3 regions of the Algoriphagus persicinus genome follow, and region 1 is predicted to be linked to each of the others. Evidence: riboswitches for the same ligand, from Rfam matches in the RefSeq annotation. Region 1 holds a riboswitch; each other region holds the start of a gene.
What was found. A riboswitch is a leader RNA that binds a small molecule or an ion and turns the genes downstream of it on or off. The one in region 1 is predicted to bind S-adenosylmethionine.
Positions count from the first base shown of each region.

Region 2: linked by a shared signal. The riboswitch ahead of U3A58_RS11365 (trans-sulfuration enzyme family protein) and the one ahead of U3A58_RS09320 (homocysteine S-methyltransferase family protein) in region 1 are both predicted to bind S-adenosylmethionine.
Region 3: linked by a shared signal. The riboswitch ahead of U3A58_RS16855 (O-acetylhomoserine aminocarboxypropyltransferase/cysteine synthase family protein) and the one ahead of U3A58_RS09320 (homocysteine S-methyltransferase family protein) in region 1 are both predicted to bind S-adenosylmethionine.

Region 1 is NZ_JAYEEY010000010.1:18,444-24,870, reverse strand. Features, by position in the region: gene U3A58_RS09335 (YbjQ family protein) at 1-265, opposite strand, end outside; gene U3A58_RS09330 (response regulator) at 498-989, shown strand; gene U3A58_RS09325 (hypothetical protein) at 1,058-2,374, shown strand; SAM riboswitch class I at 2,465-2,563, shown strand; gene U3A58_RS09320 (homocysteine S-methyltransferase family protein) at 2,628-3,680, shown strand; gene metH (methionine synthase) at 3,703-6,381, shown strand; gene U3A58_RS09310 (hypothetical protein) at 6,390-6,427, shown strand, end outside.
Region 2 is NZ_JAYEEY010000012.1:140,905-147,331, reverse strand. Features, by position in the region: gene U3A58_RS11385 (M14 family metallopeptidase) at 1-1,100, opposite strand, end outside; gene U3A58_RS11380 (ribose-phosphate pyrophosphokinase) at 1,486-2,412, shown strand; gene U3A58_RS11375 (50S ribosomal protein L25/general stress protein Ctc) at 2,438-3,019, shown strand; gene pth (aminoacyl-tRNA hydrolase) at 3,214-3,774, shown strand; SAM riboswitch class I at 3,834-3,936, shown strand; gene U3A58_RS11365 (trans-sulfuration enzyme family protein) at 4,039-5,211, shown strand; gene U3A58_RS11360 (CBS domain-containing protein) at 5,273-5,734, opposite strand; gene U3A58_RS11355 (FG-GAP repeat domain-containing protein) at 5,854-6,427, opposite strand, start outside.
Region 3 is NZ_JAYEEY010000023.1:70,235-76,661, reverse strand. Features, by position in the region: gene truB (tRNA pseudouridine(55) synthase TruB) at 1-81, opposite strand, end outside; gene U3A58_RS16880 (DUF3098 domain-containing protein) at 136-348, opposite strand; gene U3A58_RS16875 (cell division protein FtsX) at 353-1,243, opposite strand; gene pdeM (ligase-associated DNA damage response endonuclease PdeM) at 1,293-1,949, opposite strand; gene U3A58_RS16865 (DUF2147 domain-containing protein) at 2,030-2,473, shown strand; gene U3A58_RS16860 (homoserine O-acetyltransferase family protein) at 2,521-3,576, opposite strand; gene U3A58_RS16855 (O-acetylhomoserine aminocarboxypropyltransferase/cysteine synthase family protein) at 3,585-4,889, opposite strand; SAM riboswitch class I at 5,058-5,166, opposite strand; gene U3A58_RS16850 (carbonic anhydrase) at 5,259-5,906, opposite strand; gene U3A58_RS16845 (SulP family inorganic anion transporter) at 5,903-6,427, opposite strand, start outside.

The DNA.
Region 1 (6,427 bases):
CACGGATAGTTTCATAATCCAGGTCAATGCCGATTATCGCATTTGCTCCAAAAGCTCTAGCCTGCATTTCCATCTCAGACATTGCAGTTGCTTTTGCTTCTCGCAAAACCCGCTCATAAGCGGATGAACGACCACCTACAATGTCGGTGATGCTCGCGAAAAAGTCTTTAAAAACGTTGGCACCAATTATAGTTTCTCCTGAAACAATTCCTAGGTATTGCTCTACGGTGTAGCCGTCAAGTGAATTTGTGGTAGTTACTATCATCGTGATATGTTGTTAGTTTTAAAATAAATATTGCTGTCCGAATTCACGAATATATAGGGTAAAAGGTTTGCGCGAAAATTCGTATTACTTCTTTGGGCCTTTCAAGGAGCTACTTGGAATGTGACTTAGTAATGATTTGATACCTTAAAAATTTTAAGTTGCTTGACTTGAATTAGCTATTGTAAGAAGATTAATTGAACTTCATGGTTCGAAAATTAACTTTTGGATAACTTTGAATAAAGGGAATATCTTCGAGTTTACTTTGATATTTATAAGTGTGGAAAGAAATAGTTTTGATCATACTCAGCAATTAGAATACAAGGAAAAATCCTTGCAGGATGCATCAATCTTGGTGGCAGAAGATAACCTGGTAAACCAGATCCTGATCAAGAAATTCCTCAGAAAATGGCAGGTAGGCAAATTAGTAATTGCTTCGGATGGACAAGAGGCACTTGATGAGTTTGATCGAGGTGAATTTGATATCATACTCTTGGATATTCAGATGCCTGTACTTGATGGGTTTTCGGTAGCCAAAGTCATTCGTGCGAACAAGGATTCTAACAAAAGTCAGATTCCCATACTAGTTCTTTCTGCTACTTCTTATCAAGAGATTAAGGAGGAGATGGGAAAATTTGAGATTGACGATTTTATAGAAAAGCCCTTCACTCCGGAAGGTTTATATGAGAAATTAACTCAATATCTTAAGTCAAAAGATCTCCGCTGATATCGGTTTAGCATTAATTTTGCCTAGAAGCTGAGGGTTTCCCCAGCTTAGTTCAAATCGACCATTCAATGCCCCTTTTTAGTAGATACATCGTCCTGTTATTCATCTTTTTTAGTATAGCTAAATCGCATGGACAGCAATTAGTCACCAAACGCTCTTCCTTCTATGCGCTCATGGGCACTTCAGGAGGAAAACTCAATCAATTTGACAAAATACTGGATAGCAGAGGCTTGTCAGGACTAAGAAATAGGTACCATACCATAGGGTTGGGCTATCAGGCTAGAATCAACGATTTTGTACTTGGGATGGATATATTCCATAATAGAGGCGGAGTTAGTGAGTTAGATGATTTTAGGATGAGATACAGGACTTCAAGGGCCTTGTTAAATATTGGCTACTCATTCACAGAAGAATCCCGCTTTCAGCTGATACATTACATGTCATTAGGCGTTGGTTTTCTCAACTTTCAAATGCTACCCTCAGACCAACCTGATGAATTAGATGCTTTTTTGGCGAATCCAGAGCAGGGTTTTATACTTAGGAAAAAGGATATACAAAAGGGAACATTCCATTATGGTAATTTCCTAACAGAAATTGGCTTTCAGTTGAGTTATGATTTGGACCTGCCCGGTAGATCTGAGGCACTGCAGCTTATAACCAAATTGGGCTATGCCTTCAGTCCGCTGGAAGGGAAATGGAATATGAATGGAATATCCTTTGACAACGCCCAAAACGGAGCATTTGTAAGAGTAGGCGCTGGGATTTCACTTCCTGATCGAAATTTCTTCTACAAAGACGCCAGCATCAGTATTTCGTTGATTCGAGGTATTCACTTCACTACTGCCAAAGAATTCAATGCAAAGTTGAAAGCTGCCGGTCTCAATCCACTCAATGGGACTCCGTCCAACTGGGGCTTGAGGATTTTAGGGAATACGGAGCGGTTACTTTATGGTGCAGAGCTCTATAATCTTGCCATCAGCGGAAATGCAACTACTGAAAAAGAGCACGCTTTAAATAGCTTAAGAGTTTTCGGGAATATGGGATTCAATTTGATTGAATATAGAAATTTTGGATTGGGAGCATTAGCAGGTCTTGGCTTTGGCAATATTCGATATACTCTTACGAAAAATGGAAAACCTGATTTTCCAGAGCTATTTGAGCAGCGTGAATTTGACGGGTATATGAAAAACAGTGGGTTAATGCTAAAACCAGAAGTCTTTGTAGAATATGGCTTTCCAATGACAAAACGTAAACTTTTTGACCTTGTATTTACTGCGGCAGCAGGATATGAACTCCCCTTGGCAAATTACAACCTTGGGGATTTTGGTATGGCAAATTATATTGGGGGACCTTATCTGAGTTTTGGAGTAGGCGTGAGGCCATGATTTTGTCCTTTAGTCAATCTAACTCTACTTTTAGTGTGTCCTTTTAGGTAAATCTCCTGTTTTATTATCAAAATGGTATTAACTTTGGGCAGCTTATCGAGAAAGACTGAGGGAAGGGCCCAATGACGTCTTAGCAACCTGTAGCCAAGGTGCTAACTCCCATCCCGATTCATCGGGAACAGATGAGCGGACAAGTACTTGGTACTTTTCTCCGTGTTTTGCTCGACAAGCTTTTTGAATCAAAAAAAAAAGTATGCAAAACAGAACGGAATCCCTACTTCAACAACTTTCTCAGCGAATTTTGATACTCGATGGAGCCATGGGTACCATGATTCAACGATATACATTGACTGAGGAGGATTTTCGAACTCCCGAACTAGCCTCACATCCTAAATCACTCAAGGGAAACAATGACCTGTTGTCTTTGAGTAAGCCTCAGATCATCAAGGATATTCATGCAGAATACTTCAAAGCAGGAGCAGATATTATTGAAACCAACACTTTCTCTGCTACTAACATTGCTCAAGCAGATTATGAGCTCTCTCATTTGGCATATACTATTAATATAGAATCTGCGAAACTAGCGAGGGAGGTGGCTAACGAATTCACTACCAAAAATCCTAAGAAACCCCGCTTCGTCGCTGGAGCTATAGGCCCAACAAATAGGACAGCCTCGCTTTCACCTGATGTAAATGATCCAGGGTACCGTGCGGTAACTTTTGATCAGCTGGCAGAAGCTTATGCTGAGCAAGTTCGAGGCCTGCTAGATGGTGGAGTTGATATAATTTTGGTAGAAACGATTTTTGATACACTGAATGCTAAAGCAGCATTATATGCTATTCAAGATGTATATGAGGAAAGAAATATTCCATTAGACCCCAAAGAGGGTGGAATTCCAATCATGATTTCCGGGACAATCACGGATGCTTCCGGACGCACACTTTCAGGACAGACCACGGAAGCATTTTTGATTTCAATATCTCATGTACCATTGCTTTCAGTTGGATTGAATTGTGCTTTGGGAGCCAAAGAATTAAGACCCTATTTGAAAGTACTTGCAAATAAAGCCCCCTTCTTCGTAAGTGCTTATCCTAATGCAGGCTTGCCGAATGAATTTGGCCAGTACGATCAGGGAGCCAATGAAATGGCAGATCAAGTGAGAGACTTTTTGAAAGAAGGAATGCTAAACATCCTGGGAGGTTGCTGCGGAACCACTCCTGAGCATATTTCGGCCTTAGCAAATATGGCTGCCAATTTTCAGCCTAGAAAATTACAAGAAGAAGAATTAGAAGAAACGTTGGACTGAGAAGATGATAAGAATTAATTACATGAAACTATCGGGCTTAGAGCCTCTGGTTTTTACCCCGGAAATCAATTTTGTCAATGTAGGCGAGCGGACCAATATCACCGGTTCGAAGAAGTTTGCCAGATTGATATTGAATGGGAACTACGATGAAGCACTGGAAGTAGCATTGGATCAAGTAAGAGGCGGTGCGCAGGTGCTGGATGTCTGCATGGACGAAGGAATGCTTGATGGTGAATTTGCTATGGTCAAATTCCTGAATCTTATTGCTTCAGAGCCGGAGATTTCTCGAATCCCGATTATGATTGATAGTTCCAAATGGAAGATCATTGTAGCTGGATTGAAATGCGTACAGGGAAAAGGAATAGTGAATTCTATCTCGTTGAAAAACGGAGAGGAGGAATTTATCCAGCAAGCCAAAACTGTCAAGAAATTTGGTGCTGCTGTGGTGGTGATGGCTTTTGATGAAGATGGACAGGCTGATACGTACGAGAGACGAATAGAGATCTGTGAGAGAAGCTATAGACTGCTGGTAGATCAAGTGAAGTTTAATCCTCAGGATATCATTTTTGACCCGAATATCTTCCCAGTAGCTACGGGAATGGATGAGCATAGAAAAAATGCGTTGGATTTCTTTAATGCTACCAAATGGATCAAAGCAAATCTCTCTGGTGCCAAGGTGAGTGGAGGCGTGAGTAATGTCAGCTTTTCTTTCCGGGGCAATAACCCGGTGAGAGAAGCAATGCACGCGGCATTTCTCTACCATGCGATCAAGAGCGGAATGGACATGGGAATCGTGAATCCAACTATGTTGGAGATCTACGACGATATTCCCAAGGACTTGCTTGATCGAGTAGAAGATGTGCTTTTTGATCGAAGGGAAGATGCTACCGAGCGTATGCTTGAGTTTGCAGAGACGGTAAAATCGGCAGATAAGAAGGATGTAGTAAACGAAGCTTGGCGTTCTGACCCGGTATCTAAGCGTATGGAACATGCCTTGGTGAAGGGAATTTTGGATTTTATCGTAGAAGATACTGAAGAAGCGAGAATAGAACTTAAAAATCCGCTCAAGGTAATAGAAGGGCCATTGATGGATGGGATGAATGTGGTAGGTGATCTTTTTGGCGAGGGGAAAATGTTCCTGCCTCAGGTGGTGAAATCTGCCCGCGTGATGAAAAAGGCAGTTGCTTATTTGGAACCATTTATGCCACTGCCCAAAGAAGGTGAAGAAGAATCTTCTTTGAAAAAAATCCTTTTGGCCACTGTAAAAGGCGATGTGCACGATATAGGAAAGAATATCGTGGGTGTGGTTTTGGCCTGTAATAGCTATCAAATCATAGATTTGGGCGTGATGGTGGATGCTCAGAAGATAATAGATGAAGCTGTAAAGAATAAAGTGGATATCATCGGACTGAGTGGTTTGATCACGCCTTCCTTGGATGAAATGGTGAATGTGGCCTCTGAGATGGAGCGACAAGGAATCAAGATTCCTTTGCTAATCGGAGGTGCTACCACATCCAGGATTCATACTGCCGTAAAAATCGATCCTGTTTATAGCGGGACAGTAATCCATGTAATGGATGCAAGCAAATCTGTTCCTATCGCTGGAGAAGCGATCTCTGAAGAAACTAAGGAGGCTTATAGACTGAAATACAAAGAAATCTATAAGCAACTTAGAGTAGAGCATGAGGCAAAACAATCACTCAAACAATTAGTAACCTACGAGCAAGCCAAAGGCAATCCAGTTGAGATTGATTGGAGTTCATATCTGCCTGTAGTTCCTAAGAAACTTGGCAGAACAGTGCTGAAAGAGTTGGATTTGAACTTAGTCCGCAAGTACATCGATTGGACTCCATTCTTTAGTACCTGGATGCTAAGTGGGAAATTCCCCAAGATTTTCTCGGATCCTATAGTCGGAGTCGAAGCCAAGAAAGTCTTTGATGAAGCGAATGAAATGCTGGATAAGGCTATTGCTGAAAAGTGGCTTTCTGCGAATGCCGTTTTTGGCCTTTATCCAGTACGAAGAAACGATGATGATGCAGCAGTATTTGATGTGGACGGAAATCAAGCAGGAACTTTTCACTTTTTGCGCCAGCAAGGTAAAAAAGGTAGAGGTGTACCTAACCGTTCATTGGCTGATTATTTACATCCTACGCAGACAGACTATATGGGATGCTTTGCAGTGACATCAGGTATAGGAATGGAAACCAAATTGGCTGAATTCCAGAAAGATGGTGATGATTTCAATGATATTATGTTCAAATCTATCGCAGACAGGCTGGCTGAGGCTGCTGCTGAGTACATCCATGAACAGGTGAGAAAGGAATATTGGGGTTACTCTAAAGATGAAAATCTAAAAAATGATTCTTTGATCAGAGAAGAATATCCAGGAATCCGTCCTGCCCCGGGCTATCCTGCTTGCCCTGAGCACTCAGAAAAGATGACGATCTCCAAGCTGCTAGATATGGAGAAGGAAATTGGAATCGAATTGACATCCAGCTTTGCGATGTATCCCACATCATCAGTTTCCGGATATTTCTTCGGTCATCCAGAGAGTAAATATTTTGGACTTGGCAAAATAGGAGAGGATCAAGTGGCCAGCTATGCAGAGCGAAAAGGAATAGCTCTCAAAGATGCGGAGCGTTTGCTCTCACCGAACCTAGCCTATCAACCTAATTTAACTCTAGTAGAACCTATTTCATAAAATCAAGTATGTCGAAGGCGACACAGAGCGTGATGATTATCAATCA
Region 2 (6,427 bases), on a different contig from region 1:
ACTGCATGATTTAAAATCGCGTAATTCAATGAGACAGAATAATCGATGGACTGTCTGAAATGCCAATCTTGGGGCGTTACAGGATAGGGAGTGCCATTAGTTGGAATAAGACGCTCTGGCACCAGAGGAACCTTAGTAGGCGTGGGATTGCCGATAATTTCCGTCAAAACGCCTATGATATTATGATAATAAGGAGTAGTTCGCAGCCCTCCATTCCACCAAGTAGAAAACACAGAGCCATCTAATCTCGTGTAGCCAGGCTTATCTTCCTGATGCATTCTATTAATCATGGCAGCCCCTACAGCATCCAAGCTTGTAATAATCAACGGATCAAACACATGATTGAACGGGTCTCGATAGGGAGGGCCAGCCACCACTGTTCCTGCGGGGCCGGTCTGGTGGTGATTGTAAATAATCTGAGGAATCCACTCTACGTATTGCTGAAAAGACATATTAGCCGCCTCGCTCATGTTATTCATGTAGAAATCCCGGTTGTTATCATGCCCCACATATTTCTGATAGAGGATAGGAATATTCTGATCACGGGCCACCGGATCATCCTTTCGCATATACCAATCCGACATAATTTCCATCCCGTCAGGATTCGCATGCACGAGTAAAATAATTACGTTGTCTAGGATCTTCAGTGTCTCCGCATCCTCTCTAGACGCCAGCTGATATAGTGTCTCAATCAATTGATGTGGACCTACGACCTCATTGGCATGCAAACCTCCATCTATCCACACCACAGGCTTGCCTTCTACAGAAAGATTTTCAGCCTCTTCACGGGGGATTTCAGCATGAGCAAGTTTCTGCGAAATCTCTTTGTATTGCTCCAGCTTCGCAAAATTTTCCGGGGAGGTCACGATCATCATAGGCTGAGATCTGCCGTTCTCAGTTTTGCCAATTTCTACCATTCTTACTCGGTCACTAGCATCGGCTACTTTCTTGAAGTAAGCTTCAGTTTCTGTGAAATTGGCAAGTTTGTAATCATCTCCTATATCAAAGCCAAAGTGAGCTTTTGGCGTCGGAATACGCTGGGCATATACTCCTATGGACAAGAATATAAGCAGAATAGCTAGTGTAGTTTTTAATCTCATAAGCCTATGGGTTAGTTTATTCGCTTTCTAAATTAGCACGAAAAAAGAGGTCACCCGTAATCAAAATATTCTTTTGTTGATATTTTACAGGATTGGAAAATAAAAGCAATAAGCTAATCACTAGACGAAACCAATGAAATCGTCGATAGTAAATTAAAATTCAATTCACTGAATTAGGGTGAAAAGATCATCTATTACCAATTGCTTTCTTCAGTCTTGAAAAAGAAATATTTTTCACAATTAGTTGTTTTAAGAGTGAGTTTAAAAATATCAGAAGTCAAAATTATCTTCTGAACCAACTCCAAACACCCTAGCCTTCCATTCAAAAATCATTACTTTTGATCTTGAATCCATTCTACACCTTTCCCGAAAAAAACAACTAACCATGTCCGAGGTTAAAATATTTTCAGGCACTAACAGCCAGTCACTTGCAGAGAAAGTCGCTAAAAACTATGGTAAAAAGCTAGGCGACCTAACTCTTTCCAAATTCAGTGATGGCGAATTATCGCCCAGTTTCAATGAATCCATCAGAGGCTGCACCGTCTTTTTGGTACAAAGCACTACTCCACCAAGTGACAACCTGCTGGAGCTTTGTCTAATGATAGATGCCGCCAAAAGAGCCAGCGCATATAAAGTGTGTGCCGTAATTCCATATTTCGGATATGCAAGACAAGACAGGAAAGATAGGCCAAGGGTTTCGATCGCAGCTAAGGCAATCGCCAATATGATCACCTCCGCAGGAGCAGATCGAATCATGACGTGCGACCTTCACGCCGGACAAATTCAAGGTTTTTTCGATATACCTTTGGATCATTTGAATGGATCAGCTATTTTTGTGCCCTATTTGAATTCGATAAGGCTTCCAAATATGATTTTTGCAGCTCCAGATGTAGGAGGAGTAGCAAGAGCCAGGGCATATGCCAAGCATTTTGAAGTAGAAATGGTAGTCTGTGATAAGCACAGAAAAAGAGCCAACGAAATTGCTTCCATGCAAGTAATCGGGGATGTAGAGGGTAAGGATGTTATTCTTGTGGATGATTTGGTAGATACAGCAGGGACACTCTGTAAAGCTGCTCAAATCGTCATGGAAAAAGGAGCGACTTCAGTAAGGGCTATTGCAACACATGGCGTACTTTCTGGCAAAGCTTATGAAAACATCGAAAACTCAGCTTTAGATGAATTGGTAATTACTGACACCATTTTTCCAAAACAACACTCATCCAAAATTAAAGTATTGACAGTAGCTGACCTGTTCGCCAAGGCAATTCATGCCGTGACAGGAAATACTTCTATCAGTTCTTTATTTATTTAAGAACCAATTTTAATACAAATACACTATGAAAAATCTAGAGATTATAGGGTTTAAAAGAGCAAATCTCGACAGTGCCAGTCTTTCTGAATTGAGAGAATCAGGTAATGTTCCCTGCGTGGTTTACGGACCTGGTATCAAAGAGCAGATTCACTTCTATTCACCAATCATCCTTTTCAGAGACTTGATTTATACTCCTGAGGTACACATGGTTGACTTGAACATCGAAGGAACCATCATCAAAGCAGTATTGAAGGACGCACAATTCCATCCGGTAAGTGAGGCACTTCTTCATGCTGACTTTGTAGCTTTTGCTGATGACAGGCCTATCAAGTTTGAAATTCCAGTGAAAGTTGAAGGAAGCTCTCCAGGGCTTGCTAAAGGTGGTAAATTAGAGTTGAAAACCAGAGTACTGAAAGTAAAAGGCCTTGCAAAAGACTTCCCTGATGTTATCCCTGTTGATATTTCCAACCTCGACTTAGGAAAATCATTTAAAGTTGAGGATTTAAAAGTTGAAGGCTTCGAAATCCTAACAAATCCAAACGTTTCTATCCTGACTATTGGTATTCCAAGAGCACTTAGAGGCAAGAAAGGCGGAGACGAAGAATAGATTCAGTCTTTTATTCATTCAAAATCCTGCCCATAACTGGGCAGGATTTTTTATTTTCAAGCCTTCTAGCGAAAGTAAAATGAAATCGAGCATGTCGCAAACTTCACACACTGGGATGATTATAAGACCTGCGAGACCCTCCCGAATCGAGTTCGGGACAGGCTATGTGGCCTTTGAAAAACAATTATCAACTCATGAAACACCTAATAATAGGCCTCGGGAATATTGGACCCGAATACGAACTTACCAGACACAACATCGGATTTTTGACCGTGGACAGACTAGCTGACTCAAAAGGATGTCTCTGGAAAAGTGACCGACTTGCTTTTAAGACGGAATTCAAGCATAAAGGCAGAATAATCCACCTTATCAAACCTACTACTTACATGAACCTAAGCGGTAAGGCAATGAATTATTGGTTGAAAGAGCTCCAGATTTCCATAGAAAACACCTTGGTCATCGTAGATGATGTAGCCATTCCTTTCGGGAAACTTCGCATAAAGCCTAAAGGAAGTGCAGCTGGCCACAACGGTCTAAAAAACATTGAGGAACTCACAGGTGGTCAAAACTATCCAAGACTCAGAATGGGAATAGGTGATGACTTTCCTAAAGGAAGACAAATTGACTTTGTTTTAGGGAAATTCACGCAACATGAATTTACTGATTTACCTACGATTATGGACAAAGCAATAGAAATGAGCCTCAGTTTTTGCGTTATTGGAATAGACCGCACCATGAATCAATTTAACGATTGATCGAATAAGATTTGGAAATTCCCAAATCCCGTTCTTTCTTTGTACCACTTCAGGCAACTGATTTATAAAGAAGAGGCGAGAGATTAGGCTCAATGACCCTCTGGCAACCATCCCGAAACGGAGAACGGTGCCAAATCCTACCCAATGCGGGAACTATAGATTGGCTTACTTCACAAATAATCCCTTTTAGTTCGTTTTCGCCCTTGGGTTTGATTTTCTCAAATCTGCTTGATGAGTCTTGTCAAAATCTAAACTGATCAATAAATGAGTAAGCACTTCGAAACGAATTCTGTACGGATTTCATCCTCAAAGTCCAGCCAAAGAGAGCACTCTGCTCCGATCTACCTTACTTCCAGCTTTACCTTTGATTCTGCAGAAGAAGCCAGGGCTACTTTTGCAGATGAGATAGAAGGAAATATCTATTCCCGCTATGCCAATCCCAACTCCAGTGATTTGATCGAAAAGGTCTGCACTGCTGAGGGAACAGAAGACGGATTCGCGACAGCATCAGGAATGGCTGCAATGTTTGGAAGCATTGCCGCTCTACTGCAACAAGGTGATCATGTGCTTGCTGCCCGATCACTTTTCGGCTCTACACATCAGTTATTAACCAGAGTGTTTCCTAAGTGGGGCATCAACTCTACGTACGGCGACATTTCGGACTATTTGAACTGGGAGAAACTCGTGCAGCCCAACACCAAAATGCTTTTTATAGAAACGCCATCCAATCCTGGTTTGGAGATCATCGATCTGGAATGGGCTGGTAAATTCGCAGCAGCACATAAGCTGATTTTAGTAGTAGATAATTGCTTCGCTTCGCCATACCTTCAGCAACCAGCAAAATGGGGTGCGCATATTGTGACTCACAGTGCCACCAAATACATCGATGGACAGGGAAGAGTTCTGGGTGGTTTGATTTTAGGCAAAGCTGATTTGATGAAAGAAATACATTTTTTCGCCCGACATACCGGACCATCTATATCCCCATTCAACGCTTGGATTCTGGCAAAAAGTATGGAAACATTGGGTGTGAGAATGGATAGACACTGTAGCAACGCGCTTAAAGTAGCGGAGTATTTCGAAGGTAATTCAGAATTGCTTGCAGTAAAATATCCTTTCCTGAAATCTCACCCACAATACGAAGTCGCCAAAAAACAAATGAGTCAGGGTGGAGGGGTAATTACTTTGGACTTGAAAGGCGGAGTGAGCCGTGCCCAGAAATTTATCGATCAGCTCCAAATGATCTCTATAACCGCTAATCTTGGCGACAGCCGCAGTATTATCACTCATCCAGCTTCCACCACACATAGCAAACTTTCTTCTGATGAAAGAGCCCAAGTAGGGATTTCGGATGGCCTAGTGAGACTTTCTGTGGGACTAGAGCATTATGAAGACATCATATTAGATGTAGAAAGAGCGATTGCCTCTTCAAAATAAAAAAATGCCTCCATCAAGGTATTCCTTTGTGGAGGCATTCACTTTTTTCTCTAAAGCTATTTTACCAAGTAGTCTGCCTCAAGGTAGGAAAGGCTCGAATTATATCACTCAAGCTGATCTGTCCTAACAGCCTTCCATCCTTCATTACTGGGAATCTTCGGATTTTGTGTAATAAAAATTCTGATGCAGCATCGAATATTGATAAATCAGGCGACAGTGTAAGGACATCTTTGGACATGTGTTCACTTACTTTAGCCGGAAATTTCGGAGTATTGGTATATTTCCCTTTGATAATCTCTTTGAGGCAATCAACCTCCGATATAATTCCAACCAATACGCCAGAAGCGTCAATCACAGGTCCTCCTGATATTTTTCGCTTAGTGAGTAGCTCCATCACCTGATCAATGGTATCATCCGGCTTAAAGGTGATCAAGCTAGTACTCATGTATTCTTTGACGAGAATTTGTGGAATTGGGGCTTTTTTGGGTTCTGCCATTCTAACCCCTTGAAAACTTTTTACCATAGCTTAAAAATTAAGGATGAACGAATAAATTACCGATATTACAGCACAATTAAAAATTATAATTTAAAACATATGATAAATCAATACTATATTTTTAAAATAATCTCAACTTCAAAATTTTAATTTAGTTTGTTCTCTAAGTAAATAAATGGCCTCCAAGGTTTGGTTGCTCCCTTGTACAGTTCATTAAATTCAAAGGATCCAACTATCACATCAATATCCCCATCCAAATCAACATCTCCCGAGGTCATCGTGAGCCAATTCCCATCAACGATTTTACTCAGTACAAATGGATCAAACTTGCCATTTTCATTTTGCCTGAAATAAACCAAATTTTGCTTTGAGCTTAGTGAATTATCAGGAAAGAAGGACAACACGAAGAAATCCTGATCACTATCGCCATCAAAATCCGCAATTTCAATTCCACTCGCTCCGTGCATGGGATAAAACCACGATTCCTCAAATCCATTTTCACCATCATTCAAAAAGATATGAACGCCGTGAAAGTTTTTTAGCACTTGTGACAGATCCGCATTATCGCCATTCACTACAATAATATCTTTGTACCCATCCCCATTCACATCCTCAAACCGAAAGTCACTTGATCCAAATGCAGGCTGAAATTGAAGGAGCGCTTTCTCTTTAAATTGGTTTGCTCCTTCATTTAACCACACATATATTCCTTCCTTGGAC
Region 3 (6,427 bases), on a different contig from region 1:
GACTTTTTTTACTACATCAAAAGATGTCCATTCTAGCGGTTTGTTGATTAAAAAAACTTCTCCGTAAGGCTCTTCCTGCATTTTTTTTGGATAAAAAGGCTAGGGAATCAGAAATCAACTAGCGCAAATAATGAATTATGAATTGGGCTCAGACTTAGCAAAAATTGCGTAAAATTGGAAAAAAAACCCAGCCAAAGTTACGATAGGACCAATAGTCAACCCCAGCACGCCATTTCCGTGCGGTTGGTTATCCATTCCGATTAGTATGAATCCTAATATTATTAACCCAATACCGATGAACATCAGCTTGTAGTTTTTGCGGGAAAAGGGGAAAGATGATTTGCTCATTATATTAATAAAGTTCGTCCAAAGACATATTTAAATACTTGTTCACAGCTCGCAAGGTACTTAGTACAGACAGAATTCCGCCCACTGAAATCAGAATACCAAAAAGAAACAACAACAATTGCTGATTTTGAAGCATTGCAAATCCTTCAATATTCGCCTGAGTATATTTCACCAACGCGAAGAGAATCACTGACGCAAAAGCACCTGCCATCATTCCAAACAAGAATGCTCTGGAAAGAAATGGTTTTCTGATAAATCCTCTGGTAGCACCGACGAGCTGCATAGACCGGATAAGAAAACGCTGAGAGAACAAGGCCAGACGTATGGTATTATTGATCAACATGACTACGGTAATGATCAAAATCAAAATAAACCCGCCTAAGACTAAACTTACTTTGAGTAAATTCTTGTTGATTGAATCCACCAGGTCGGTCATGTAAGAAACTTCAAATACCCCCGGGATTGTCTGGATTTCGGCTACGATCGCTTCCAATTGCTCTGAAGTTTGAAATTCTTCCGCTATTGTCAATACAAAACTGTCGCGAAGTGGATTGTCTTCCAGGAATTTAGTGAAGTCTTCCCCAGTACTCTCTATAAAAGTAGAAGCTGCTTCCTCATCTGATACAAACTTTAGATTCAGTGTATCTCCTTTTTGTAGGATAAATGATCGCTTGGAAAGGTTGTCATGAATTGCATCGAGGTCTTTTTGTTCCAGGGTTTTTTCCAAGAATACCTGTACCTCGATATTCTCACGGATCATACTCGTCAGAGTTTTTGCCTGGATCAAGATCACTCCGAAGAGACCCACTATAAAAAGTGATAGGGTAGTACTGAATAGTACACTTCCGAATTTGAAGTGTCCTAGGGTCTTTTTCTTGCGTGGATAGTTGGCCATAGCTTAAGATTTCTGCTCAAAAGTAACCTTCCCCAAGGATATTGCCAATCTATTCCTGATAAAGGATTTCAATGACCATTTCTCCACTTATTCCAAAGATTTGGTCTTTGGTTTTTCGCTTAATTATAGAGAGTCCAGTAAAACAGCCAAAAGCCGGAAGAATCAGTTGGTTTTCGCTAAGATGAAAACAAGAGATCCGTATCGCTTGACGTCCTTTTCCATGCAAGCGGACACCCGGATGGATGTGCCCACAGAGATTTAATTTTCCTTCAGGCACCTGCTCCGCTGGTTCATGACTGAGAAACAAATTCCCCAGATCGACTGGGTTTTCATGAATTTGAAATAAGGATTGACTATAAGCCAAGGGAGGCAGTACATCATGATTTCCTTTGACCAGGTGAAATTGGACCTGATTAAAGTCTGACAAGAAAGCGTTTAAAGATTCCCATTGTTCATTCCAATCACTATGAAACAAGTCACCTAAAATATAAAAATCGATGGGGGAATACCTTTTTATTAATACTGTAATTGTCTCTAAATCATGATGATGTATGGATTCTGGAATAGGGATTCCAGATTTACGGAAATGTGCTGCTTTGCCAAAATGCAAGTCAGCTATAAATAAAGTAGCACTTTTCGCAATCCAAATTGCCTTCTCAGGTAGTAAGTGAAGTGTAGTATCAGTAAACGTAATACTGGAATGCATGAATTAGTGGGTATGATTTTAGGGCTTATTTGGATATAATGAAATCTAAGTCAATTATAAATTTACAAAACTTATTTTTTATGGAAACTCGTCAATTTACTTATATATGCATTTTCATGATCTTAATTGGTACTGAAAATCTACTCGCACAATCTAATTCTAAGATCAAAGGCGTTTGGTTCAATCCTGATAAAACAGCTCAGATTGAGATTATGGAGAATGAGAATGAGATGATTGGTAAAATCATCTGGATCCAGCAAGAAGATGATGATCCGGCAACATTTACAGATCTGGTGAATTCGGATATTAGCCTAAGAAACCGCCCGCTGATGGGACTTACTATATTGGAAGGGTTAAAATTTAGAGATGGAATTTGGTCTGATGGCAAAATCTATGATCCACAATCTGGCATAAGCTATGCCTGTGAATTGCAGCTAAAAAAGAAAGATATTTTGGAGATCAAAGGATACTTAGGTGACTCCTGGGTGAGTCGGACTGTGGAATGGAATAGGGTAAAAAAATAAGGCAGAAATTTCTGCCTTATTTTTTTACTGGAGTATTTAATAGTCTGCTAGCTCTTTTGTTGTAAGTAAAACGACTTTAGAATATTGGAAAGCTGCTCAAATTCAATCAGAAAAGCATCGTGTCCAGCTGTTGATGTGATTTCTTTATACGTTCCTTTTTTCACTTTTTGGCTGATATATTGAGATTCTTCTGGGAGGAACAGTAAGTCCGTACCTACTCCAATTGCCAGTACATTTGCTTCTATTTTTCCTAATGCGTCATCTAAATTCCCGCGATTTCTCCCCAAATCATGAGAATCCATCGTTTTGCTGAGTGTCCAATAGGAGAGTGCATTAAATCTACTCGCCAATTTTTTGCCTTGGTAGCGTAAGTAGGAAGAGGCACGATAATTATCCACTATTCCCTCAGGATCCACTTGCTTGGCTTTAATATCCAATGGATGTCTATAGGTGAGCATTGCTATTGCCCTGGCTGTTTCTAGTCCTTTTTGTCCGGCCAATTCATGACATTCACCCCAGGTGCAATCAGATTCGATTGCCATTCGCTGAGTTTCATTGAAGCCTATTACCCAAGGAGATGTTTTGGCAGTGGATGCTAAAATAATGGCATTTTTCAGTTTAGTGCCCAACAGGTAGGCCCATTCCAGACCAACCTGTCCTCCTAGAGAACCACCGATCAAGCTATGGATACTGTCTATTTTCAAATGAACCCTCAACCGCTCAAGTCCGGCAGCCATATCCCTGCTGGTCAGCTGGGGGAAATCGTAATAATAAGGCTCCCCCGTCTTAGGATTCTCGCTGAAAGGCTGCGTAGAGCCATAACATGAGCCAAGTAGGTTAGCACAGATAATAAAATGATTTGCAGGGTTAAAGAATTTATCTTCTCCGATTAGACCATTCCACCATTCTGATGCATTAGAATCTCCTGTAAGCGCATGAATCACCCAGACCACGTTGGATTTATCTGAATTAAGTTGACCATAGCTGGTGTAAGCAATATCAATTTCAGAAAGTACTTCTCCAGATTCCAGATGCAACGGTGTACTAGAGTGAAAGGTATCCTGGGACATAGTAAACGCAGCGTATTGACTTTTAAGGTTCATTTATAAACTTAGATTTTATCGAATGCTTGTTGCAAATCCGACTTAATATCTTCGATGTGTTCTATGCCACAGGAGATTCTCAATTGGGTGGGAGTGACACCGGCGGCTAGTTGCTCCTCATCTGAAAGCTGCTGGTGGGTAGTGGCTGCTGGCTGGATAATTAGCGTTTTGGCATCACCTACATTTGCCAAATGAGAAATCAATTCCAGATTATTTATCAAAGTTGAAGCTTGGTCTTTATCGCCTTTCAGCTCAAAGCTCAACACTCCTCCAAATCCATTTCTCAGGTATTTCTTAGCCAAATCATGGTATGGTGAGGAAGTCAATCCTGGGTAATTTACTTTTTGCACAGAAGGGTGAGCTTCTAGCCACTGTGCCAGAGCCAAGGTGTTTTCCACTGTTTTCTGCATTCTTAGTGACAGCGTTTCTATTCCTTGGAGTAGCAAGAAGGAATTGAAAGGGCTGATAGCAGGGCCAAAATCTCGAAGTCCTTCTACTCTTGCGCGTATGGCAAAGGCAATATTTGGAAGTCCCAATGGGTTATTCTCTCCAAAAACCTCCCAGAAATTCAAGCCATGATAGCCTTCAGATGGCTCAGAAAATTGTTTGAATTTACCGTTACCCCAGTTGAAGTTCCCTCCATCTACAATAATTCCACCGATAGAAGTACCATGTCCACCTATCCATTTGGTAGCTGAGGAAGTGACAATATTTGCTCCATGAGCGATAGGCTGACAAAGATATCCTCCTGCACCAAAGGTATTATCTACTATCAATGGAATGTGGTGCTTTTTGGCAACGGCTGCAATTGCTTCGAAGTCAGGAATATTGAATTCAGGATTTCCTATGGTCTCCAGATAGATTGCCTTGGTTTTCTCATCGATTAGTGATTCAAAATCAGCAGGTGTTTTTCCCTGGGCAAATCTAGCTTCAATACCGATTCTCTTGAATGAAACTTTAAATTGATTGAAAGTTCCTCCATATAGAAATGGACTTGATACGAAATTATCCCCTGCTTCCATGATATTGTTCAAAGCTAGAAATTGAGCGGCTTGACCTGAACCAGTGGCCACTGCTGCTACACCACCTTCTAATGCCGCTATTCTTTTTTCAAAAACATCCGTAGTAGGATTCATGATGCGGGTGTAAATATTCCCGAATTCCTTTAGACCAAAAAGATTGGCCCCATGTTCTGCTGAATTGAATACATAGGAGGTGGTTTGATAGATAGGAACTGCTCGAGAGTTAGTAGCAGTATCTGGCTCATGACCAGCATGAACTTGCAATGTGTCGAAGTGAAGGTTTTTAGACATGATTTTTTGGATTTATGGTTAGAAAAATTGTATTCAATAAAAAGCCTATAGGGGAATTATCCAGAATAGGCTGAAATAGACTCAACACAGGGATAAAGCAAGATGCTTTACCAAAGATACGGTTGAAATAGAGATTGGAGAAGTGTGACCTGAGTGCATCATAATTTGAACTTATAGTTCCAAAAGAGAATAGCTCTTTTGGCAGGAATTGGCACCTTGGACTTTCCAGGTTGCCAGAGGGTCTATGAGCCTGTCTCTCGCCTCTTCTTTATAAATCCGAGCACATAAAAGTGAAAGGATGCTGCAAATAAAGTGTCAACGAGTGGAAAATCAAAATATATTCTCACTCGCTGACTAAAAAATTTCGATTTATTTATCTAATTCTTCCAGTTCAAATCTGAAAATAGGATTGATCTTCTCAAAATCAGGCTCAATGTTTACTAATTCTTTGACCAACCCATCGTTCAAGCCATAGACCCAGCCATGGATTTTTGGAGCTGATCTATCTCTCCAGGCTTTCTGGATGATGGATGTCTTGATTAGGTCTTGGCATTGCTCCATTACATTGAATTCTACTAGGGCATTCACTTTGTCATCATGCTGTTCTTTGGCATCGATCTCCTTTTGGTAGAGTTTGTATACTTCTTTGATATTGAGCAGCCATTTGTTAATGATTCCAAAGCTTTTATTAGTCAATGCGGCCTCTATACCTCCGCAGCCATAATGACCACAGACGATGATATGTTCTACTTTAAGCACTGCCACTGCATATTCTAATACACTCAAGAGGTTCAGATCGGTATGCACCACCATATTTGCGATGTTTCGGTGCACAAATATTTCGCCCGGATCTGTGCCGGTGATTTGATTCGCAGGAACTCTGCTGTCAGAACATCCTATCCAAAGAAATTTTGGACTTTGTTGCTTGGCTAATCTTTCAAAAAACTTCTCATCGGTCTGCTTTTGATCGGCTGACCAGGATTTATTCTGAATCAATAATTTCTCGTAAGGGCTCATGTTTTTTCGTGAATTTTATAATTAAATCCTTTTATGGTAATAGTTATATTTTTATCTGAACTAGTTGAAATGAAATCATTTAAAACTTCTTGGATGTCATGATCTATAAACTGTGCTTTTTGTGCATTGATAATTACCTTGGAGTCTGACGGAATCCTTCCCAATTGCTTCATCAGTAATGCTTTATTCAGAAATGATACGTCTTTTTGAAGCTTCAATAAATAATTTCCATTCATTTCAGTAAGCGTTACCGCACCTATGAAATTGGTCTTCATCACAAAGTACAACCCAAAAACCATCCCTATTCCTATTCCTACCAAAAGATCTGTAAACAGAATAGCTACTACAGTTACTACGAAAGGAATAAATTGGTCCCAGCCATTCCTGTAGATATTCACGAAAATAGCGGGCTTGGCTAGCTTGTACCCCACAACAAATAAAACAGCTGCTAAGCAGCTTAGGGGAATCATATTTAGAATATTGGGTATAGATAAAACTAATATCATCAACAAAATTCCATG